Regions from separate parts of the Arthrobacter sp. NPDC058097 genome, predicted to be linked through region 1. Evidence: riboswitches for the same ligand, from Rfam matches in the RefSeq annotation. Region 1 holds a riboswitch; each other region holds the start of a gene.

Region 1 (5,812 bases):
GTAGCTCTTCACCGTGAACGGGCCCGAGCCTTCGAATTTTCCGGCGCAGCGGTCCGCCTCGCTGAGTTTCGCCGACGCCGGGGACAGCAGCCCCAGCGTGAAGGTGGAGGTGGCCTGCAGGAACTGGGCGTTGGGCTTGGCGAAGTCCACCACCACGGTCTTCGGGTCCTTGACCGTGATGCCGCTGACGTCGCTGAGGTATGTGGAGCCCAGGGTGGCCTTGGCGCCGAGGGCCCTGATCGCCTCGAAGTTGGTCTTGACCGACTGCGCGTCAATGGGCGTCCCGTCGGCGAAGGTGGCCCCGCTCCGGAGGGTGAAGGTGAAGCTCGTGGCGTCCTTGTTCGCCTCGAACTTCTCGGCCAGCCAGGGGACGATTTGGCCGGTTTCCGGGTCCTGGGAGGTCAGTGACGCCACTGTCTGGCGGGCGACGGCGATCGCATCGTTGTTGCCCACCTGCTGCGGATCGATGCAGCCGCGGTCCACGGAAACGGCGAAGTTGAGGTTGCCGCCCCGGATGGGGGTGCTGCTGGCACCCGGCTGGGATCCGGCGTCGGATGTGCCGCCGCACGCGGCGAGCAGCAGCGTAACGGTTCCCAGCAGCGCACCTGCGGCCGCTGTCCTGCCCACCCGCCGGCCCCTGGCCGTTCCAGCACGGTTGGAAGCAGTGTTGATGTTTCGGGCGGTCATGCTACTTCCTCGTTCTCGGTGGTGGTCACCGAAGCGAGCGAGCCGCTGCGGTGTGACAGCGGGGCGCGGAGCCCCAGGTTTTCGCGAAGCGTGGTGCCTTCGTATTCGGTCCGGTAGACGCCGCGGTCCTGGAGCCTGGGGACGAGCTCGTTGACGATGTCGTCGAGGCCGGAGGGGACGATCCACGGTGTGATGTTGAAACCGTCAACGGCACCGGCGTGGGCGTATTCGGCGAGCAGGTCGGCGACGTCGTCGAAGGAGCCCACGAGCCCCCGTCCGTTGAGCTGGGCGCGGCCGGAGACGAACTGCCTGATGGACTGCCCCTTCTCCCTGGCCTCAGCCCGCCACTCCGCGGCAAGCTGCCGGGCGTTCTTTCCGTGGAACGCGTTGCCGCGGGTGGGGTCGGTGACGTCCACGACGGGGTCAACGTCGGGAAGAGGGCCGTCGGGGTCGTATTCGCTGAGGGTGCGCCCCCAGAACTGCTCAAGGAACGCGATGGCGGTCTGCGGCCCCACCTGCCGTTCGCGGACCCACTGGTGCTTTTCCTCCGCTTCCTTGGCGGTGGGTGCCAGGATGAACTCCTGCCCCGGAAAGATCTTCACGTCATCCGCCGGCCGGCCCGCCTTCAGTGTGCGGGCCACAATGTCCTCGCGGAACTTCTTGGCCTCCTCCAGCCCGGCATGCCGGGAGAAGATGACGTCCGCGTTGCGGACCGCGAAGTCGCGCCCGTCCGGGGAGTCGCCCGCTTGGAACAGGACCGGATGGTGCTGGTTGGAGCGCGGGAGGCGGCCCGTGATTTCGACGTCGAAGCTCGTGTCTTTGCGGCGGACGGGGGTGATGCCGTCCTCGGCCAGCCACCGGCGGGAGCCCCGGGACCCGGCGATTGCGCCGTCAGCCCAGGAATCCCAGATCGCTTTGGCGGTCTGGACGAATGCTTCTGCCCGGATGTAGCGGTCCTCGTGAGCCAGGAAGCCGCCGCGCCGGAAGTTGGCGCCGGTCCAGGCGTTGTCCGTGGTCACGATGTTCCATGCGGCCCGGCCGCCGGAGAGGAGGTCCAGGCTGGACAGCCGGTGAGCCAGGTCCGCGGGATCGTTGTACGTGGTGTTCTGGGTGGCCACCAGTCCGATGTTGGTGGTCACGGCAGCCAGGGCGGCGAGCGCCGTCTGTGCGTCCGGCCGGCCGGCGACGTCGAGCTCGTGGATCCGGCCCAGGTGTTCGCGGAGCCGCAGCCCTTCGCCGAGGAAGAAGGCGGTGAACAGCCCCCGTTCTGCGGTCTGTGCCACCCGGCGGAAGGATTCGAAGTCAGTCTGGGATCCGCTCTCTGGATCACGCCAGACTGTGGTGTGGTTGACGCCCTGGAAGAAGACGCCGAACTGGATCTGGCCGTTGCCGGCCGTGCGCGGGGATGAGCTCACGGGTCTGGCCTCTCTAGAGGGCCGCGGCAGCGGCGTAGCGGTTGGCGGGGCGGGGCAGGCCGAACGATTCACGCAACGTGCCGCCCGGGGCGGGGCTGGACAGCAGACCGGTCCGGCGCAGTTCCGGCAGCACCAGGGCAGCCAGCTCCGGCAGGTCGGTGTCCAGCACACCGGGGCGAATCCGGACACCGTCGCCCTGCTGGAACAGCCCGGCCAGGAGCTCCACCAGTCCGGCAGCGTTTCCCACGTAGCGGGCACCGCCGTCCCACTTCCCGTGCGCGTCCAGCTCGGCCAGCCGGTCGGCTGCCCGCTGGCCGCGGGCGTCGAGGACCACGTCCAGTTCCAGGAGCGTGCGCGGGGCACCGGCATTCCGTGCAGCCTCCGCTGCTTGCGCAAGTTCCTCGGGCGTGGCCGCGCTGACCAGTGCGACGTCGGCCTCGACGGCGGGCAGGAGCGCCGCCGGGGCGAACACGGGCAGCTGCCCCTGGAAGGGGCGCGGAATGATGGACGGGCCCTTCACGGAAAAGCGGCTGCCCTCGAAGTCCGCGTAGTGCAGCTTGCCGGCGTCGAGGTAGCGGCCGGTGGCGGCGTCCCTGATCACCGCGTCGTCTTCCCACGAGTCCCACAGCCGCCGCGCGCTCTCGACAACGTCCGCCGCCTCCGTGCCGGCCTCTTCGGCAGCAAGCAGGTCACGGCCCACCGATCGTGCTTCCTGCAGCGTGTTCTCCGCGCTGACGAGCCACCCTGCCCGGCCGCGGGAGGAGTAGTCCAGGCTCGCCAGCTGGGTGGCCACGTGGAAGGGCTCCGTGTAGACCACGCCTGCCTCGGGCACCAGGCCGATCGACCGCGTCACCGGGGAGGCGAAGGCCGCCCGCTGCACCGCGTCGATCCGCCCCGCGATTCCGGTGGCCCCGGTGTCGGTGGTCCGTGAGTCGTGGAAGGTGGCGAGGTGGAAGCCGGCGATGTCCGCTGCCTGGACGGTTTCCCGGATGCGGGCGCCGGTCAGCAATGCGCCGGGCTCGTGCGCGGCAAACCGCCAGGCTGCCGGGTGGGCGCCGTCGCCGTCGAGCTCGATGCCGAGCACAGCGGGCCGGTTTTTGGGTGTGGGTAGTGAAGGCATGGTTCCCTCTTTTAGGGGCCGCGGACGGCCGTCTCGACATTCACTTGCCGCAAGTGCGGCCAGGTCTGTTTCCGGAGCACCCCGCCATCAAATGCCTGAGGGTTGCCGCAGCACGAGCCGGTCCTTGGCGTGCTGACTCTGGACCTAGATGTTGAATCTAGGAGGGCCGCCCGGACATTTCCAAACCGCCTGTCGCAGGGTGTTAATTCCGGAAATGGGGCGTCAAGCGGCGGCGCATTCCGTCATGCGCGGCCGTCGTATGTGACGGATTTTGGGCTCCGGTTGCCCCCGGTTTCCGGACGTTGAGGACGGTGACGGAGGAGTTTGGCGGGCGACGGCGTCTCCGTAGTGTGCTGCCATGCCCAAGCCTTCAGCCGTTCCCCTCTCGGTCCTCGATCTCAGCCCCGTCTCCGCCGGCCAGACGGCGACGGACGCACTGCGGAACAGCATTGCGCTGGCTGTCTCGGCGGAGGCGCTGGGGTACAGCCGCTACTGGCTGGCCGAACACCACCTGAGTCCCGGCGTGGCCGGCTCCGCCCCGCACGTCCTGTCCGCGCTCATCGCCGCGGCCACCAGCACCATCCGGGTGGGAACGGCGGCAACCATCCTGGGGAACTACCGGCCGGTTCAGATCGCGGAAAACATCGGGACGCTGTCCGCCCTCTATCCGGGACGCGTTGACCTCGGTTTCGGCCGGTCGGGCGTGCCCAAGGCCCCGGCGGAAGGAGAGGCCCCAGGGGCTGGTGTGCCGGCAGACGCTTCGCCGGGTGCCTCCGGCAGACTTTCCGGCAGCCCCGCCGGCAACCGTGTGGTGGACGGTCTGGTGGTCCCGGCCCCGCGGCCGCTCTTCGGCAGGAAGTTCCCCGAGCGCTTCCAGGTCCAGGCCGATCTGCTGGGGCGGGTACCCGGCGATGCGGACAACTTCGAAAGCGACGTCCAGGACGTCATCGCGTTCTTCGCCGGCGAATACCGCGCTGCCCACGGCACGGAGGTCACCGTACACCCCGCACAGGGCCACGCCCCCGGGTTCTGGATCCACGGGTCGAGCGCCGGCCCCAGTGCCCGGCTCGCCGGAAAGCTCGGCCTGCCGTTCGGAGCCAACTATCACGTGGCGCCCGCGGCGGTCCTGGAGTCGGTTGGCGAATACCGCTCGCACTTCAAGCCGTCCACCACCCTGGCTGAGCCGTACGTGGCTGTTTCTGCCGACGTCGTGGTGGCCGAGACCGAATCCCGGGCCGGAACCATCGCCGCCGGGTACGCGGACTGGGTCCACAGCATCAGGACCGGCCACGGCGCCATTCCCTACCCCGCGCCGGAGGACGCCGCCCGCTGGCCGGAACTGGAACCGGACGACGCGGACCTCATCCAGGACAGGCTGGACACCCGGTTCGTGGGCGACCCCCGTCAGGTGGCGGAGGGGCTCCGCACCCTGCAGCGCGTCACCGGAGCCAATGAGCTGCTGGTCACCACCATCACCCACCGCCAGGCCGACCGGATCCGCTCCCAGGAGCTGCTCGCGCAGGCCTGGGGACTCACCTGACATCCCACTGCAAGATCAAACAACACCCGAAGGAGCACCACATGAGCACCGAACAAACCACGGACGATCCGCAGCTGGTCAGCGCCGAGGAAGCCGCCCGGCTTATCGGCGAAGGGGCCCTCCTGATCGACGTCCGCAGCCGCAAGGGCCGGGCCAGCACCGGCGCTGTTCCGGGCGCCGTAGTGGTGGACCGCGAGAACGTGGCCCAGGGCTTTGGGCCCGAGTCCCCCGCCCGCCTCGACGGCGTGACCGGAACGGACCAGCAGATTGTGGTCTTCTGCGGCTCGGTCAACGGCTCGCGTCCCGTGGCGGAGAAGCTCAGGCTGCTGGGCTACTCCCGTGCAGTGCATGTCGACGGCGGGTTCCCGGCACTGCGCGACGCCGGGGTTTCCCAGCACGGGGCTGACGGCGGACGTTGAGGAACCGGCTCAGGTTCAGCAAGCGGCCGTCTAACGGGAGTTCGCCAGCGCCTGGTCCGCCGCGTGTCCAGCCAGCTCCGGCTCCTCCGACGCCATTGCGGTTGCGGCGGCGCACCACCGCTGTGCGGATCCAGTCGAGGCTGCCGGCGGCGATGGCAGCGGCCGTCAGGGCCGAACACAGAAGAATGCCGTGGTGGAACGCGGCACGGTAGCCGCCGTCCGCCGCTACAGATCTGGTGACGCCGGCAAACCCGGACCCTGCGTGCAGGAACAGCCCGGCCACGGCCGCCGAACACAGCGCCGCCGAGAAGCGCTGGCTCAGCTGGTAGAAGCCGGCCGCCACCCCGGCCGTTCCCGCCGGAGCATGCCCCAGTGTCAGGGCCTGGTTGGGCGCCACCACGAGGCCGGTCGCGACTCCCTGCAGCAGGCCTATTGCGGCAACCGCCAAGGCGCCCGCGGAGTGGTCCAGATGCTGCACGGCAACGTCCTTGGCGATCAGGGTGCCGAGGCTGGCGGCCAGGGCAAAGACGATGCCGGCCCGGCCAAACCTGGCGACGAACCGCCAGCTGGACCCGGAGGCCAGCAGCATGCCGGCGGCCTGCGGTGCCAGGATGCCCGCCGCGGCCAGCGG
Region 2 (5,812 bases), on a different contig from region 1:
CGACCTGGACAGCCTGGCCAAGCGGCGGCTCCTGACGCGGACCCGTGGCGGCGCTACCACCGGCGCCCTGGCCTACGACCTTCCCGGCAGGTACAACAGGGACGACCACGCCGTGGCCAAGCAGGAGATCGCCCTCGCCGCCTCGGCGCTCATCGCCCCGGGCATGGTGATCGGGCTGTGCGGCGGCACCACGAGCACCGCCCTGGCGCAGATCCTGGCTACCCGCGAGGACCTCAACTCGCCGTCGAACCAGCCCACCCTCACGGTGGTTACCAACGCCATCAACATCGCCTCGCAGCTTGCCGTCCGGCCCAACATCAAGGTGATGGTGACCGGCGGCATCCTCAATACCCGGTCCTATGAGCTTGTGGGCCCGTACACGGACATCATCATGCAGAAGGTGGTGCTGGACATCGCCTTCATCGGGGTCAACGGGGTCGATGCCGAAGTGGGGCCCACCAACACCGGCGAGGCGGAGGCGACAGTCAATGCCCTGCTGGCCAGCCGCGCCAGCGTCTCCTACGTGATCGCGGACTCCTCGAAGGTGGGCCGCAGGGCGTTCGCCACCATGGACGGCTACAACTTCACCCGGCTCATCACCGACTCGGGCATTTCCGCCGCGGACAAGGCCGCGTTCGAAGCGCGCGGCACCGAAGTGATCGTGGCCGGCCCGTAACGCAAGGCGAGAACGAGGACAGCGCCGCCTAGAAGATCACCGGCGGGGCGTCCAGGACGGTTTCGTCCATCCTGCGGTCCACCCACTGGGTGAAGGGCGTGTCGAGGTCGTATTTGCCCTGGCTGTTTTGAACCAGCATGCGGATCTCGGCGTTTTCCGGATTGTTCAGCGACTCGAAGTACTCCACCGACCAGTGGAACCACCGCATGCAGAACAGGCGCATGGTCAGGCCGTGCGTCACCAGCAGGGCGTTGGGGGAGTAGTCCGGCTTGGACCAGTGCCGGTACAGGGTTTCCATGAAGGAGGAGATCCGGTCGTAGACGTCGGAGCCCGACTCGCCCTCCCGGAAGCGGTAGAAAAAATGGCCGTAGGCGTTGCGGAGTTCCTTCTGGTCCTCGATGTCGCCGGAAAGCTGGAAGTTGGCCCAGTCCTGCTCGCGCAGCCGCGGCTCCTCGATCACCCGCTCCGTCAGCGAGCCAAGATTCAGCGCCTCGAGCGTCTGGTAGGCGCGCAGGTACGGAGACACGTAAACGCTCACCTGCTGGCCATCCAGCTCGCGGCGGATGCGCTCCCCGGCGGCCTTCGCCTGCTCCAGCCCCAGCTCCGTCAGCGGAATCCGGTAGTCGGGCACCCTGTTGTAGATGGAGGTGTCCGCGTTGGCTGCGGACTGGCCGTGCCGGATCATGATGATTTTCCCGGGAGCGCTCATAGTTCCCCAGCATAGGGTCAGCCCGCGGCCGGACAGGAACCGGCGGGCTGACAGGAAAGTACCAGCAGGTACAGGCAAGATAGGAATATGTTGGTTCCCTCCCGCCGTCGGCTGCGGTTCGAAGTATGGATTGTCCTTGGCTTGTCGCTGGGGCAGTCCGCCGTCTACTCCGTGGTGCAGCTGCTGGACAAGATGACCCAGGCGCCGCTGGCGCAGGGGACGTCCACGCTGAACAGGTCGCAAAGCACCCGCGAGTATTTCGACCTGACCTACCAGCTCCTGGACATCATCTTCGCCCTGGTGCCGGTCCTACTGGTGATCTACTTCCTGACCGACCAGCGCGAGTCGAAGTCCGGGGCCGGGCATGACTCCGGCTCCGCGTTCCGGAAACTGGGATTCAACTTCGCCCGGCCTGGCAAGGACCTGCTGCAGGGGCTCGGCTTGGCCGCCCTGATCGGCATTCCGTCGCTCGGCCTCTACGCCGCGGGGCGTGCCCTGGGCATTACGACGGCGATCATCCCCAGCGGACTCGACGCCTACTGGTGGACCGTGCCCGTGCTGGTCCTGTCCGCGGTGCGCCATGCGATCGTGGAGGAAGTCATCGTGGTGGGCTACCTGCTGGACCGGTTCGGCAAGTTCGGCTGGTCGATGCCTCTGGCGATCTTTGTGTCCTCGATGCTCCGGGGCAGCTACCACCTGTACCAGGGGTTCGGCCCGTTCATTGGAAACGCCATCATGGGCATCGTTTTTGCGTGGGTCTACACCAGAACCCGCCGGGTGATGCCGCTCGTGATCGCGCACGCGCTGCTGGACATCGTGGCGTTCGTGGGATTCAGCCTGTTCGGCAAGGCCGTCGGCCTGGGCTAACTGCAGTTCTTAAAAATGATTCGGCCGCCATCGGCGGGTGACGTCGTTGGCACCCGCTGATGGCGGCCGAAGAGAAGGGCGGAGAGCGTCAGATGGTGACGGCGCCCGCAGCGGTTTCGAACGTGACGGAGAGGATCCCCGGCGTACCGTGCGGGGCCACCCAGTTCACCGCGACATCCTCCAGCGGCCGTTCAACCGGCTCGCCGAGCCACTCGGTCACGCGCTCGGCAGAGCCCGCGATGGTGAGGCTGGACATCTTCACATTGCTGTCATAGGCGTTGGACGGGTGCAGGTCCGGATCGCCCTCCCACTTCAGCATGTACGGAACCTGGGGGTCCGCGATCAGGCCCAGGATGCCGATCTGCTTCCAGACCAGCTCCCGGCCGTCGGGGAACTTACGGTTGCCGTTCACGGCAGAGCGGCCAAGCCGCTCCTCGAAGGGGGCGAGGTCGTCAACTTCGACGCACCAGCCCATCCAGCCGCCGCCCGCCGCGGACCGGGCCCGGACGGCCTGGCCGAACGGTGCCTTGTCCGATGCCGGGTGGTCCAGGACCTCAACGACCTCAAGGTACTTGTGGCCGGCCAGCGGAATAATCATGTTCCGGGTCCCAAACCGGGGGTGCACTCCGCCCTTTACGGCTTCGACGCCGAGGGCAGAGGAGATACGTTCGGTGGTGGCCGCGAGGCCATCGTGTTCACAGGCGTAAGAGACGTGATCCATGCGCATGCCCTCATCTTGGCACTTTGTGACGGGGCTCTCAGCTTAGGGTTGCCTAACATTGCGAAAAGTCCATACTTTGACGAAATTCGTCACAAAGCTGTCGGCATAACAGGGCCATTCCTACACTGGTCGCAGGTCATGAGTGCCAGCGAAGAAGGCCCCGGCTCGCTGGCCGGCAACCCTCCACCGCGGCGGGGTGCCCCGGGTGAAGACCTGGTTGCGCGGCGCCCGCCGTGCGGCAAGCGCGGGCCTGTGCCGGACCAGCACATGCCCCTTGAGCAGAGGAGCCTGCATGTCCGACGCATGGTCATTCGAAACCCGCCAGATCCACGCCGGCCAGGTGCCGGACAATGCCACCGGCGCCCGGTCGCTGCCGATCTACCAGACGACGTCGTTCGTCTTCCCCAGCGCCGAAAGTGCGGCGGACCGCTTCGCGCTCGCCGAGATCGCGCCCATTTACACCCGGATCGGCAACCCGACCCAGGACGCCGTTGAGCAGCGGATCGCCAGCCTGGAGGGTGGGCTTGCCGCGCTGCTCCTGAGCTCCGGCCAGGCCGCAGAAACGTACGCCATCCTGAACATTGCCGAGGCCGGCGACCACGTGGTGGCCAGCCCCAGCCTCTACGGCGGCACCTACAACCTGCTGGCGCACACCCTGAAGAAGTTCGGCATATCAGTCACCTTCGTGGCCGACCCTGACAACCTGGAGCAGTGGCGCGACGCTGTGCAGCCGAACACCAAGCTCTTCTTTGCCGAGGTGGTTTCCAACCCGCGGCAGGACGTCCTGGACATCGAAGGTGTCGCCGGGACTGCGCACGAGGCCGGCGTGCCGCTCATCGTGGACAACACGCTGTCCACGCCGTACCTCATCAGGCCGCTCGAGTGGGGCGCGGACATCGTGGTGCACTCGGCCACCAAATACCTGGGCGGCCACGGCGCCGCCATTGCCGGTGTCATCGTGGATTCAGGCAACTTCGACTTCGGTGCGGACCCGGAGCGCTTCCCGGGCTTCAATACGCCGGACCCCACCTACAACGGCCTGGTCTACGCCCGCGACCTCGGCGCAGGCGGGGCTCTGGGAGCCAACCTGTCCTACATTCTCAAGGCCCGGGTCCAGCTCCTCCGCGACCTGGGGTCCGCGGTGTCCCCGTTCAATGCCTTCCTCATCGCGCAGGGCCTGGAAACACTGAGCCTGCGGGTGGAGCGCCACGTGGCCAACGCGGTGGCCGTCGCCGGTTGGCTGGAAGCCCGGGACGATGTGGAGTCAGTGGCGTACGCCGGACTGCCGTCCAGCCCGTGGTACGAGCGGGGCCTGAAGTACGGGCCCAAGGGCACCGGCGCGGTGGTGTCCTTCACCGTCGCCGGCGGCGCCGAGGCAGGCAAGCGCTTCGTGGATGCCCTGGAACTGCACTCGCACGTGGCGAACATCGGTGACGTCCGCTCCCTCGTTATCCATCCGGCGTCGACCACGCACAGCCAGCTGACCCCGGAACAGCAGAGCGTGGCCGGGGTGGCCCCCGGCCTGGTCCGGCTGTCGGTGGGCCTTGAGCACATCGACGACATCCTGGCTGACCTCGACGCCGGATTCCGGGCGGCGAAAGGCGCCTGATCCGGCCGTTGCTGGTGGTCCTCCCGGCGCGCGGATCGGCCGGGAGTCACACAGCCGTCACATTCTTCGCGCAGATGTCCGCCTGTTTCGTAAACTGGGCAACAGGTCATGAGTGCCAGCGACAGCCCCGGCTTGCTGGCCGGCAACCCTCCTTTCGCGGTGGGGTGCCCCGGGTGAAGACCTGGCCTGCCGGACAGCTGCCGGCGGGCAAGCGCGTAGAAGAGGTTTACCCATGACGATTTCTGTCAGCAGCACCGACGTCCCCGCCGCCGAAGTTCCGGAGGGGACGGCAGTTCCCGATGGCCGCACTCTTCCTGACGGCCGTGCATTTCCCGACGGCACCGTCCAGTACCTCAACATCGGCAGCCTCGAGCTCGAGGCCGGAGGCTTCCTGCCGGACGTGACCCTGGCCTACGAAACCTGGGGAACGCTCAATGAGGACGGCTCCAACGCGATCCTCGTTCAGCATGCCCTCACCGGCAGCACCCACGTGACGCGGGGTGCCGGTGACGAGGAAGGCTGGTGGGAACAGCTCGCCGGGCCGGGCGCGCCGGCGGACACGGACAGGTTCTTTGTCATTTCCATCAACATCCTGGGCGGCTGTTACGGGTCCACGGGACCGTCGTCGACCGCTCCGGACGGCAAGCCGTGGGGCTCACGCTTTCCGCTGGTGACGCTTCGGGACTCGACTGTTGCCGAGGCGAGGCTCGCGGACCGGCTCGGCATCGGCAGCTGGCACGCCGTGGTTGGCGGGTCCATGGGCGGGGCACGCGCGCTCGAATGGGCAGTGACTTTCCCGGAGCGCGTGCGCCGCTGCGGTGTCATCTCCGTTGGCGCCAGGAGCACCGCTGAACAAATCGCCTTCGCGCAGGCACAGACCCTTGCCATCCGGCAGGACCGCCACTTCAACGGCGGTGACTACTACGGCGGCCCGGAACCGGCGGAGGGCCTGGCGCTCGCCCGGCGGATTGCCCACATCACCTACCGGTCGGCCTTCGAGCTCGATTTCCGGTTCGGCAGGAACGCCCAGGCCCCTGAAGAGCCGCTGCAGGCCGATGCCCTGGCGGGCCGCGGCCGGTACCAGGTGGAGAGCTACCTCGACCACCAGGGCAACAAGCTGGTCCGGCGCTTCGACGCCAACAGCTACATCGCCCTGACGGAAGCGCTCATGAGCCATGACGTCACCCGCGGGCGGGGGACGCTGAAGGAAGCCCTGGCCCGGGTCACGGC
Region 3 (5,812 bases), 310 kb from region 1:
TCCCGGAGGTACTTTCCACGATGGTCCCGCCGGGCTGCAGCTCGCCGCTGCGCTCGGCTGCGCGGACCATGCTCAGCGCGGTCCGGTCCTTGATGGAACCACCCGGGTTCTCCGATTCGAGCTTGACGAAGACAGTGCTCCCCAGGCCGCGGCTCAGCGTCTCCAGTGGCACCAGCGGAGTGTTCCCCACGCGTGCCAGCACAGCATCGGCATCCATGCCCGGATGCACTATCGGCGCCACGTGCCTGGGCTGGCGGCCGCTCCCTGCCAGAGTGGTCATGCTTCTCCTCCCCCGTCCTCCGGACTTTCCGGACCGGGTATCTGTAATTCGGGCAGTCCTGCCAGCAGATCCCCCAGCGCGGCACGCGCACGGTCCACCAGCACTGCCGCCGGCAACTGCCCGGCCAGCAGCTCCGACAGCTTCGCCACAACCGCGCCGGTGCCTGTTCCGAGCTGCCGGGTTTCCGCCTCCCGCCCGTCCGTGTCCTGTGCCTCCGCCAGAAGGTAAGAGGCCGTCAGCGCCTCGATGGTGAGGAGCTTCGCTGCGGCCTCCACCGAGCGCTCCAGCTGCTGGAGGGCCAGCGGGGCCAGCGTGGAGTGGTCCTCCACGTCCGCCGACAGGGTGGGCGCTCCGAGCGTGGCCGGTGCCGCCAGGAATTTCAGCTCCGCCAGCAGTCCTGCGGCCGAGTACCAGAGCAGTCCCGGCAGGTCTTCGGACGCGAGCGGTGTCCCGGCCCGGGCCGCCTCGAGGTTGAGCTGCCGGATCAGCCGCTGCGGCGGGTAGAGCTTGGCGATCCGCCGCTCGCTGCTGATTCCCACGTGCGCCAGTCCCAGCCGCAGCGCCTCGAACGCCAGGGCCAGCTGCATCGGCTGGAAGTTCCCGCCGGACACCATCCGGCCGGTGGTTATGTCCGCGAGCGGGTTGTCGCCCCGGCCGTTGAGCTCCACCTCGAGCGCCTCGGCCAGGGCTGTGACCTGGGCCCGGAACGCCCCGTGCGTCTGGGGCGCCGCGCGGAAGGACAGGGCATCCTGGACGGACACCTGCCGCCGCGGGTCCTCCAGCCAGCCGCCGCGGACCAGGCGCCGGACGTTGGCCGCCGAGATGCGCTGGCCGTCCACCGCCTTGGCCGACTGGACAGCCGGCGAGAACGGGCTGAGGTTCCCGCCGCCGTCGTACCGTGCAGTGGCCTCAAGCGAGAGCGCCAGCGCGGTGTCCGCCAGGTCTGCGAGCCACCGGGCGCGGCGGAGCTCCAGCGCGCCGGCGCCGATCGAATAGGAGTTGGCACTGACCAGCGCCAGGGCCTCACCGGGAGCCAGGACCAGCGGTTCCAGACCGGCGGCGGTGAGCGCCTCCGCGCCGTCCTGCAGGCCGCCGCCGGGAGTCAGCGCCTGCCCTTCCCCGATGGCGACGGCGGCAACCGCCGCGAGCTGGGTGAGGTCCGACGAGCCGACGGATCCGTCACGTGGAACGGCCGGCAGCACGCCCCTGTTCAGCAGCTCTGCAAAGAACCGGGCAGTTTCCGGACGCACCCCCGAGCCTCCCCGGGTGAACCCGATGAGCCTGGCCAGGATGAGGGCGCGGACTTCATCCCGGCCGAGCAGCCCGCCGACGCCGCTGTGGTGGTAGCGCACCACCTGCAACTGGTAGTCGAGGATGGATTCCTCCTCCACGGCCGTGTCCCGCCCGGAGCCGAGCAGGGTGTTGAGTCCGTAGACCCGGTGGCCGGAATCGATGGCCGCCTGCACCACCTGGCGGGACAGGCCTACGAGTTCGAGGGCCTCGGCGCTGAGGACCACCTCCACCGCAGGATCGGCGGCCGCCGCAGCCACATCGCCGGCGCGGATATGCGCCGCGCCGATCAGGAACGTGCCGCGTTCACCAGCCCCTGCCATGGCGTTAGAAGTCCAGCAGGTTCCGGCGGAAGCCGCCGTCGCCATAGCTCGTCCGCAGCAGTCCCCGACGCCGGAGCACCGGCGCCAGCCTGTCCAGTACGCCGTGAATGGTGGCCGGGTCCACGAAGCCTGAGAAGAGGAACCCGTCGCCGCCCACCGCGGTCCCGGTTTCCTCGAGGTAGTCGGCGATTTCCTCTGCGGTGCCGATGATGCTGTCGCCGGCTCCGCCGCTGCGGGCCTGCAGGATCTGCCGCAGGGTGGAGCCTGGCGGCGCGGCCTTGGAGAAGTGCTCCAGGGTGCCTTGGTTGCTGTTGGTGCTGAGTTCGGGGAGGGGCGCGTCGAGGTCGAACTGCTTGAAGTCGATGACGGACAGGTACGAGATGGAGTTGAGCTGGCTGTCGATGTCCCGCTGCGTGAGCTCCCGGCGCGCGGCCCGCAGTTCCTCGGCCTCGGCCCTGGAACCGGTCACGGTGGGTTTGAGGACGAACAGCACCTTGACATCGTTAGGGTTCCGGCCGGCCGAGGCAGCTTCGGCGCGGATGGAGTCCCGGTAGGCCTTCATGCCGTCCACACCCCGGGCCAGGGCAATCGCGACATCCGCATTCGCACCGGCGAAGGCCTTGCCCCGCGGGGACGCCCCGGCCTGCACCAGCACCGGTTCCTCCGGCAGCGGCGCCGTGTTCAGCGGCCCCCTGACCTTGAAGAACTCGCCGTCATGGTGGATCGGCCGGACCTTGGTGTGGTCAGCGAAGATTCCTGCCCCGGCATCCTCCCGGATGGCGTCCGGTTCCCAGCTGCGCCAGAGCTTGCGCACGACGTCCACAAATTCCTCGGCTTTCTCGTAGCGGAGGTCGTGCTCGATCTGCTGGTCCAGCCCGTAGTTTTGCGCGGCCAGGTCGCTGCCGGAGGTCACCACGTTCCAGCCCAGCTGCCCGTTGGAGAAGTGCTGCAGCGTGGCCAGCAGCCGGGCGGCGGTGAACGGCGGATAGAAGGACGCGCTGATGGTGGGCACGATGCCCAGGTGTTCCGTGGCGGAGAGCAGGTACGGCACCAGTGCCAGCGGATCGTGCTTCGGAGCAAAGGACGCCTGCGCCAGTGAGACCTCGGCGCTGCCGCCGTAGGTGTCGGGGACGGTGAGCGAGTCCTCGACGATGAACAGGTCCAGCCCCGCCCGCTCGAACTCCCGGACGGCGTGCTGGTAGGGGTCGGGCTTCTTCCAGTCATAGCCGATTCCGTAGCCGGGCGTGCCCCAGCCCTGAACCCCGAAGCCATGACCCACAAACCATCCAAAATGCAGCATGGGAGTCACTGTATTCGGGGTCGAATCATTCACTGTGGCCTGGTTTCATCCGGCGTTACGGCGGGTCATCTCCCGTCATTATCCTCCCGGTCACGGGCTTTGTAACCGCATGCCGGCGTCACCGCCATGACCGGCTGTTGGGTGCGTTACGGAACATGACGACGGCCGCGGTGCGTGCCGCCGTCGTCAGTGTTACGTTTTTGGGGAGTAATGAGTACCGGCATTAAGCCCTGACTGTCCGGTCGGCAACCCTCCTTCCACGGCGGGGTGCCTCAGGTGAATACTCGGCATATCGACCACTTCGAGCTGCAAGCGTGAGAAAAGGAGATCCGTCGTGTCAGACGCCCCCGCCGTTGCAACGCTGCCGTCCCAGCAGGATAAACCTGAGGAAAAGCTGTCCTACCGCCTGATCACGGGACCGGACGACCGCGCGTTCTGTGAGCGCATTTCGGCTGCCCTGGCCGAGGGATACGTGCTGCACGGCAGCCCGGCAGCCACCTTCAACGGCACCAGCGTCATCGTGGCACAGGCCGTCATCCTGCCCGCCGCCATCGCCAGCGCAGATGCCGCCGTCGCCACCGCCGTGGACCGGCTGGACTCCGACGATGACCTCAGCGCGGAAGCGTACGAGGGTCACGCATGAGCTACGCCGGAGACCTCACCCCGCAGGACGCCTGGGCCAAGCTCGAGGAGGGGGCCATCCTGGTGGATGTGCGCACCGAGGGCGAATGGGCGCACATCGGCATTCCGGATACCAAGGCCACGGAGAACGATCCGCTCTTCATCCAGTGGACCTTTCCCGGCGGCATTCCCAACCCCGGGTTCATCGAGCAACTGAAGCAGCAGGCGCCTGAGGACGCCCGGGTGGAGCTGGTGTTCCTGTGCCGCTCCGGCCAGCGCTCCATCGCCGCCGCCATCGCCGCCACGCAGGCCGGCTTCACGGCCTACAACGTCCTCGAAGGCTTCGAGGGCGAGCCCGACCGTTACGGTGAGCGCACCGTAAACGGGTGGAAGAACCGCGGCCTGCCGACGAACCTGGGAAAGAACTAAGTTGACCTTTAATCACGACGCCGCCGGCTGGAGCCCCGATACCCAGGCCGTCCGCGGCGGGCTTGACCGCACCAATTTCCAAGAGACCACCGAACCCGTCTTCCTCAACTCCGGGTTCGTCTACGAGTCGGCCGCGGCCGCCGAGCGCGCCTTCACCGGCGAGGACGAACGTTTCGTCTACTCCCGCTACGGCAACCCGTCCGTGGCCACCTTCCAGGAGCGGCTCCGCCTGCTCGAAGGCACTGAGGCGTGCTTTGCGACGGCGTCCGGCATGTCCGCCGTGTTCACCGCCCTGGGCGCCCTGCTCGGCGCCGGGGACCGTGTGGTCGCCAGCCGCTCCCTGTTCGGCTCCTGCTTCGTCATCCTCAACGAAATCCTGCCGCGCTGGGGCGTGGAGACAGTATTCGTCGACGGCCCGGACCTCGAGCAGTGGCGCGCCGCCCTCTCGGTGCCAACGACGGCCGTCTTCTTCGAATCCCCGTCCAACCCCATGCAGGAGATCGTGGACATCGCCGCGGTCAGCGAACTCGCCCACGCCGCCGGCGCCAAGGTGGTGGCGGACAACGTCTTCGCCACCCCGCTGCTGCAGCGCTGCGGGGACCTCGGCGCGGACGTGGTCGTCTACTCCGGCACCAAGCACATCGACGGTCAGGGCCGCGTGATGGGCGGGGCCATCCTGGGCACCAAGGAATTCATCGACGGTCCGGTCAAGCAGCTCATGCGGCACACCGGCCCGGCGCTCTCCTCGTTCAACGCGTGGGTCCTGACCAAGGGCCTGGAGACCATGTCTCTCCGCGTGAACCACTCCTCCGCCACGGCGCTGCGCCTGGCCGAATGGCTGGAGGCCCAGCCCGCCGTCAGCTGGGTCAAGTACCCGCTGCTCAAGTCGCACCCGCAGTACGAACTGGCGGCCAGGCAGATGAAAGCCGGAGGCACCGTCCTCACGCTGGAACTTGCGACGACGGCAGGCCAGTCGGGCAAGGAAGCCGCCTTTGCGCTGCTGGACGCCCTGAAGATCATCGACATCTCCAATAACCTGGGCGACGCCAAGTCACTGATCACCCACCCCGCCACCACGACGCACCGGGCCATGGGCCCGGAGGGACGTGCAGCGATCGGGCTCAGCGACGGTGTGGTGCGGCTGTCCGTCGGCCTCGAGGACGCCGATGACCTCATCGCGGACCTGGAGCAGGCGCTCAAGCAGATCTGAAAGTTCCAGGTTTGATCGCTGCAGCCCCGGTCCCTCTCCAGGCCTCCCCTTTCTAAAGATCCGGCCCCTCGGGGCCGGATCTTTTTTGCTTCCGGTGGCGGGCTGTGAACGCGCGTTGCGCTGCGCGTAGCTTCGTTTCGGGCGTCCTTGAGAACGGTCCGCCGGCGCGGTTTAGTGGGTGGGCAGGCAGGGTTTACCCAGGGTTTACATGGATGGTCTTGTAGGGTCCATGTGCGCTGGGCAGACTCTAATAACACCCGATGAACCGATCAACCCTGTCGGTTCAGCACCCCACCCAAGGACAGACGCAGTGATGCGTTCGGGGCTGCGGCCGCGAAGACGCTGCACGCAGCATCCCT
Region 4 (5,812 bases), on a different contig from region 1:
AATTCCGGCCCAATCTTAGGACGGAAATCCGGTTTGTGGACGTCCCCGGCGTGCATGATGCGGGACAGCCGGTGCACCCACGGCACTGACGTGTCCAGCTGGTTCCAGATCAGGCCCAGCACCCCGAGGGGCTTGAGGATTCGGCAAATCTCCGTGCTGGCCAGCAGCGGGTCGCACCAGTGCCACGCCTGGGCAACGCTCACGACGTCGAACGCCGCCCCGGGCAGTCCGGTTGCCTCCGCTGTCCCTTCCAGAGTTTGGACTCCTGGGTAGGCGCGGCTGAGCTGTTCCAGCATGTCCACGGAAGGGTCCACCGCGCTGACGCTCAGCCCGCGTTCCACCAGCAGGGCCGTGAATTTACCGGTTCCGGCGCCGATATCGGCAGCAGTGCGGGCCCCGGCCGGAATGAGCCAGTCCGCGGAATCGCCAGGGTAGCCGGGACGGACGCGGTGGTAGTGCTCGCCGCCGTCCTGGAAGCTCTGCCCGAGCTCCTGCCGCCGCCCGTGATGAAGTTTGGGACCGCCCCGTGCCACGCACAGTCTCCTTAGCCCGACGTCGAAAATTACGTTTCGAATTTACCGTACGGAGGCCGTTGGAAGGGGAGCGTCGGGTGGCGCTTAATCCTGCGAGCAGGGTGCGGCGCCGGCGGTGCCCGGGGTGTTCGGCGCCCACTCAGGGTAGGTGCGGGTGTCGTTCGCCGGAACCCAGCGTCCGGCGTCCACCACATAGTCCCAGCCCAGCCCGGAGCGGCGGAGCTCCTCGATGCCGGCGAGCAGCCGCTGGGCATCCTCGAGCCGCGACCCCACGCCGAAGCTGGCGCGCAGGGATCCGGACGGCAGGCCGAGGCGCTTCAGCAGCGGGTGGGCGCAGAAGCGGCCGTCGCGCAGGCCCACGCCGTGTTCGGCCGACAGGTAGGCGGCCACCAGCCCGGCGTCGTAACCCTCAACGGAGAAGTTGACCACGCCGATGGCGTCGTCGGGGTCGCTGTCCTCGAAGATCTGGTGGACGGTGACGCCGTCGATCCTGCGCAGCCCCTCGACGAGGAAGGACCGGATGGCAGCCTCATGGGCGTGCCAGCTCTGCGGATCCAGGGCGGCGATGACCTGGGTCGCCCGGGCCAGGGTGGCTGCGCCGAGCACGTTGGGTGAGCCGCCCTCGTGGCGGGCGGGGCCGGTGGCCCAGCTGACGCCGTCCAGCCGGGCCTCGCTGACGGCGCCGCCGCCGGCAAGGTGGGGGGTGCCGGCGTCGAGCCAGTCGGGGCGGCCGATCAGCACGCCGGCCCCGAAGGGGGCGTAGAGCTTGTGGCCGGAGAAGGCGAGGTAGTCGACGTCGTCCGCGGCGATGTTGACGCGGCGGTGCGGCGCGAGCTGGGCGGCGTCTACCACGATCCGTGCGCCGTATTCATGGGCCAGTGCAGCGAGGCGCCGGATGGGAAGAATTTCGCCGGTGACGTTGGACGCGCCGGTGACGGCAAGGAGGCTGACGTCGCCGTGCTCAAGTTCGGTGCGCAGGCTGCCGATGGTGGCTTCCAGTGTTTCCGAGGCCACCACGCTGCGGTGCGGCACTCCCTGCCACGGCAGCAGGTTGGCGTGGTGCTCGATGTCCAGGTACAGCACCTCACCGGTGTGGTGGTGGTCCTGCACGGGCAGGCAGCCGGCCAGGAGGTTGAGGGAATCGGTGGTGTTCCGGGTGAAGATCACGGCGTCATCGGCGCGGCCGCCCACGAACTCCCGCACGATGTCGCGCGCGTTCTCGTACACGGAGGTGCTGATCTGGGAGGCGTAGCCGGCGCCACGGTGCACGCTCGCGTAGTACGGAAGGATCTCGTTGAGATAGGCAGACACCACGGACAGTGCGGGCGCGGAGGCGCCGTAGTCGAGGTTGGCGTAGCGGACGTGGCCACCCTGGATCAGCGGAGCCTGGATTTCCGCGCCGGTAACAGCGGCCAGGGGACGGCCGGCGGCGGCAAATCGGCCGTCCAGCAGGGCCGCGTCCGCGGCAGAAGACTCGATGGAAGAAATGATTGCAGTCGTCATGGGACCTCACTGAGAAAGGACCCCGTGTGACGGGGATCCGCGCTTGCCGGGTCCGTTCCGGATCGGCCTGGTCGTCACCCGGGGCACCCCACCGCGAATGGAGGGTTGCCGGCCAGCTAACCGGGGTTTAGCGCTGGCACTCGTGACCTGTAACGAGACTAGGACATCCGGAGGGGCGATGAAAAAGCCGGTCCGGAATGTTAAGCGGATTATTACGAAGCCCTGATATCGGGCGTTCGGCCGAATAAACGACGGCGGCCGCCACCAAAAGGGGGCGACCGCCGTCGTAATATTCAGCGCCAGGGCACCGGGTCAGCTCAGAGGAAAGCTAGAGCAAATCGTCCAGCTGTGGGTTCAGCCGCTTCAGGACTTCCGAGTGCAGGATCGAGTTGGTGGCCAGGGCGTTGCCGCCGAACGGGCCGTCCGTGCCTTCGAGGGAGGTGAAACGGCCGCCGGCCTCCGTGACGATCGGCACCAGCGCCGCCATGTCATAGAGGTTCAGCTCCGGTTCGCAGGCGATGTCCACCGCGCCTTCGGCCACCATGCAGTAGGACCAGAAATCGCCGAAGGCGCGGGTGCGCCACACATCCTCGGTGAGCTGGAGGAACTCATCGAGATTGCCGCGGTCCTTCCAGCCGCCGAGGCTGGAGTAGGACAGCGAGGCGTCGGCGAGGCTGGACACATTGGATACCTTGAGCCGGGTTGCCGAGGCCAGGGACCGGCCCGAATAGGCGCCGGCGCCCTTGGCCGCCCACCAGCGCTTGCCGAGCGCCGGGGCGCTGACCACGCCCACGACAGGCTCGCCCTCGTCGACGAGGGCGATCAGCGTGGCCCACACCGGCACCCCGCGGACAAAGTTCTTGGTGCCGTCGATGGGGTCGATGATCCAGCGGCGGGAACCATGGCCGGAACTTCCGAACTCCTCACCGAGCACGGCGTCGCGGGGACGGGAGCGGGACAGCTGGCCTCGGATGGACTCCTCGGCGGCCTTGTCCGCATCGGTGACCGGCGTCAGATCAGGCTTCGTCTCGATCTGGAGGTCCAGCGCCTTGAACCGGCTCATGGTCTGGTCGTCCACGGAATCGGCCAACACATGGGCCAGACGCAGGTCATCGTTGTACGTTGAAGCGGGTTGGGTCATGGTTCCAAACTACCCTCAAAGGCCCGGCGGGGCGGGGAGGCAGCCGCCGGGCTGCGCCGCGGAAGGCTAGCTGACGCTGCCGAGTTCCTTGGTTTCCTGGCCTTCCGCGCGCGGGTCGGTGCCCAGCAAACGGCGCAGCGACGCGAGCCTGGCCGCTCCCGTGGGGCCGGCGTGGCCGGCCGCGACCCAGGCATCCACGCCGCAGTTGACGGCGGTGGCGTCGTGCTTGCAGCCGCGTTCGCAGGCCTCGGTGCCCGGCTCAAGGTCGGGGAAGGAATGCAGGATCCGGTCCGGGTCCACGTGGGCCAGCCCGAAGGAACGGATGCCCGGCGTGTCGATGATCCAGCTCCCGGCGGGGGCGTCAGCGAGCTTGAGGGCGAGGGCCGACGACGACGTGTGCCGTCCGCGGCCGGTCACCGCGTTGACGCCGCCGGTGGCGCGTTCGGCACCGGTCAGCGCGTTGACCATGGTGGATTTTCCGACGCCGGAATGGCCCAGCATCACTGTCACCTTGCCGTCCAGGTGGGCGCGGAGTTCGGACACGGCGGCCACGTCGAGCCGGGCGGAGAGGCCGTCGTCGGACCGGGCGTCGATGCCGGACGCGTCGGAATCGGCGGTGCGGCTGATGATGACCGGGAAGTCGAGGTGGCGGTAGTTGCCCAGCAGCTCGGTGGGGTCCTTGACATCCGCCTTGGTGACCAGCAGCAGCGGCTCGATCCCGGCGTCGTAGGCCGCCACCAGCGCCCGGTCGATGAAGCCGGTACGGGGTTCGGGGTTGGCGGCAGCGACCACCACCACCAGCTGGTCCGCGTTGGCCACAACGGCGCGTTCCACCGGATCGGTGTCGTCGGCGCTGCGGCGCAGCAGGGTCTTGCGGTCCTGGATTTTCACGAGCCGGGCGAGGGTGTCCGGCGCGCCGGACACGTCGCCCACGAGTGACACGAAGTCGCCGGCGACTACGGGGGAGCGGCGCAGTTCCCGGGCGCGGGCGGCAATGACCGTCCGCTCATGCCCTGAGTCCTCGCCCACGACTGCCGTGTAACGCCCCCGGTCAACGGTGATGATCCGGCCGGTGACGGCGTCCTCATGGCTGGGGCGGTCCTTCGTCCGGGGCCGGGAGCCCTTCTTGTTCGGCCGGATCCGGACGTCGGACTCGTCCCAGGAATCAGTGCTGCGTGCCACCGCTGGTCCCCGCGGTGTTGGTCACTGCTGTGTTTGCATCAGCACCTTTTGTAACTGAACCGGTCCGCTGGCTGAGCATGTCCGCCCACAGCTTGGGGAAGTCCGGCATCGTCTTGGACGTGGTGGCGATGTCCTGCACTTCCACGCCCCTGACCGCCAGGCCGAGGATGGCCCCGGCGGTGGCCATCCGGTGGTCTGCGTAGCTGTGAACCACACCGGCGTGCAGTTCCGCGGGCCGGATGATGAGTCCGTCTGCCGTTTCCTCGGCATCGCCGCCGAGGCGGTTGATCTCGGTGACGAGCGCCGCGAGGCGGTCCGTCTCGTGTCCGCGGAGATGGGCGATGCCGCTCAGCCGCGAGGGACCGGAGGCCAGCGCACAGAGGGCGGCGACGGTCGGCGCCAGTTCGCTGGTTTCGGCGAAGTCCGAGCCTTTGATTTCACTGCCGCCGGTCACCGTCAGGGTGCCGTCCCGCAGCGTGACGGCAGCCCCCATGTCGCTGAGGATGCTGCGCCACATGTCACCCACCTGCGTGGTGTGCTCCGGCCAGTCCGGGATGCGCACCGTGCCGCCGGTGGCCAGCGCGGCCGCCAGGAACGGGCCGGCGTTGGACAGGTCCTGCTCGATCCGCTGGTCGAAGGCACGGATCGGGCCGGGGCTCACAATCCAGTGGTTGGGCGTGGAGTCATCCACCACCACGCCCGCGCCGCGCAGCGTGGCGATGGTCATGTTGATGTGGTCCAGGCTCGGCACGGTGCTGCCGGAGTGCTCCAGATGCAGGCCCTCCGTGAACCGCGCCCCCACCAGCAGCAGGGCGGAGACGAACTGGGAGGAGGCGCTGGCGTCAATGACGAGGTGGCCGCCGCGGACCTGCCCGGTGCCTTCAACGCGGAAGGGAAGCGAAGCGGGCGTTCCGCCCTCCTCACCGGTGACGGTGACGCCGAGGCTTGCAAGGGCCTCGATGATGGTGCCCATGGGGCGCTCCCGGGCGTGGGGATCGCCGTCGAAAAGGGTGGCGCCGCTGCGGAGCGCCGCCAGCGGAGGAACAAACCTCATGACGGTCCCGGCCAGGCCGCAGTCGATGGCGACGTCGGCACCGCCGGCGTTGGCCGGAACCGGCGTCACCTCCAGGTCCGGGCCGAAGGCGCCGTCGCCCGGCACCTCCCGGATGTCCGCGCCAAGCTGGCGCAGGGCGGCGATCATCAGCGCCGAGTCGCGGGAATGCAGCGGCGCCCGGAGCCGGGACGGCCCGTCGGCCAGCGCGGCAAGCACCAGGTACCTGTTGGTCAGCGACTTGGAGCCCGGCACGCGGACTGTGGCGTCGACCGGCCGCTCCGCAAACGGCGCGGGCCAGTGCGGAGCAGCGCCGGAGTTATCAGCGGACGCGCCCATGGGTGCTGCTGTCATTCCTGCTTATGCCCCCACCGCGTGGTCAACAGCCCTGCGGACTGCCTT

The links. Region 1 has a riboswitch for S-adenosylmethionine ahead of ACFVTE_RS06595 (LLM class flavin-dependent oxidoreductase). Riboswitches for the same ligand answer to the same signal wherever they lie in the genome.
Region 2: another riboswitch for S-adenosylmethionine. It lies ahead of ACFVTE_RS10740 (bifunctional o-acetylhomoserine/o-acetylserine sulfhydrylase); the one in region 1 lies ahead of ACFVTE_RS06595 (LLM class flavin-dependent oxidoreductase).
Region 3: another riboswitch for S-adenosylmethionine. It lies ahead of ACFVTE_RS07990 (DUF1737 domain-containing protein); the one in region 1 lies ahead of ACFVTE_RS06595 (LLM class flavin-dependent oxidoreductase).
Region 4: another riboswitch for S-adenosylmethionine. It lies ahead of ACFVTE_RS05495 (aminotransferase class V-fold PLP-dependent enzyme); the one in region 1 lies ahead of ACFVTE_RS06595 (LLM class flavin-dependent oxidoreductase).

The regions. Positions count from the first base shown of each region.
Region 1 covers NZ_JBHVSZ010000003.1:19,883-25,694, forward strand. The annotation lists gene ACFVTE_RS06585 (ABC transporter substrate-binding protein) at 1-687, opposite strand, end outside; gene ACFVTE_RS06590 (NtaA/DmoA family FMN-dependent monooxygenase) at 684-2,102, opposite strand; gene ACFVTE_RS06595 (LLM class flavin-dependent oxidoreductase) at 2,116-3,222, opposite strand; SAM riboswitch class IV at 3,258-3,367, opposite strand; gene ACFVTE_RS06600 (LLM class flavin-dependent oxidoreductase) at 3,581-4,762, shown strand; gene ACFVTE_RS06605 (rhodanese-like domain-containing protein) at 4,804-5,181, shown strand; gene ACFVTE_RS06610 (MFS transporter) at 5,081-5,812, opposite strand, start outside.
Region 2 covers NZ_JBHVSZ010000005.1:178,881-184,692, forward strand. The annotation lists gene ACFVTE_RS10720 (DeoR/GlpR family DNA-binding transcription regulator) at 1-676, shown strand, start outside; gene ACFVTE_RS10725 (histidine phosphatase family protein) at 705-1,385, opposite strand; gene ACFVTE_RS10730 (CPBP family intramembrane glutamic endopeptidase) at 1,473-2,252, shown strand; gene ACFVTE_RS10735 (VOC family protein) at 2,341-2,979, opposite strand; SAM riboswitch class IV at 3,108-3,224, shown strand; gene ACFVTE_RS10740 (bifunctional o-acetylhomoserine/o-acetylserine sulfhydrylase) at 3,266-4,582, shown strand; SAM riboswitch class IV at 4,687-4,802, shown strand; gene ACFVTE_RS10745 (homoserine O-acetyltransferase) at 4,815-5,812, shown strand, end outside.
Region 3 covers NZ_JBHVSZ010000003.1:325,370-331,181, forward strand. The annotation lists gene ACFVTE_RS07975 (PLP-dependent cysteine synthase family protein) at 1-280, opposite strand, end outside; gene ACFVTE_RS07980 (aromatic amino acid ammonia-lyase) at 277-1,893, opposite strand; gene ACFVTE_RS07985 (NtaA/DmoA family FMN-dependent monooxygenase) at 1,898-3,193, opposite strand; SAM riboswitch class IV at 3,400-3,514, shown strand; gene ACFVTE_RS07990 (DUF1737 domain-containing protein) at 3,528-3,836, shown strand; gene ACFVTE_RS07995 (rhodanese-like domain-containing protein) at 3,833-4,243, shown strand; gene ACFVTE_RS08000 (O-succinylhomoserine sulfhydrylase) at 4,245-5,453, shown strand.
Region 4 covers NZ_JBHVSZ010000002.1:344,397-350,208, forward strand. The annotation lists gene ACFVTE_RS05490 (class I SAM-dependent methyltransferase) at 1-533, opposite strand, end outside; gene ACFVTE_RS05495 (aminotransferase class V-fold PLP-dependent enzyme) at 618-2,036, opposite strand; SAM riboswitch class IV at 2,071-2,184, opposite strand; gene hisN (histidinol-phosphatase) at 2,365-3,177, opposite strand; gene ACFVTE_RS05505 (ribosome small subunit-dependent GTPase A) at 3,244-4,359, opposite strand; gene aroA (3-phosphoshikimate 1-carboxyvinyltransferase) at 4,343-5,764, opposite strand; gene ACFVTE_RS05515 (DoxX family protein) at 5,771-5,812, opposite strand, start outside.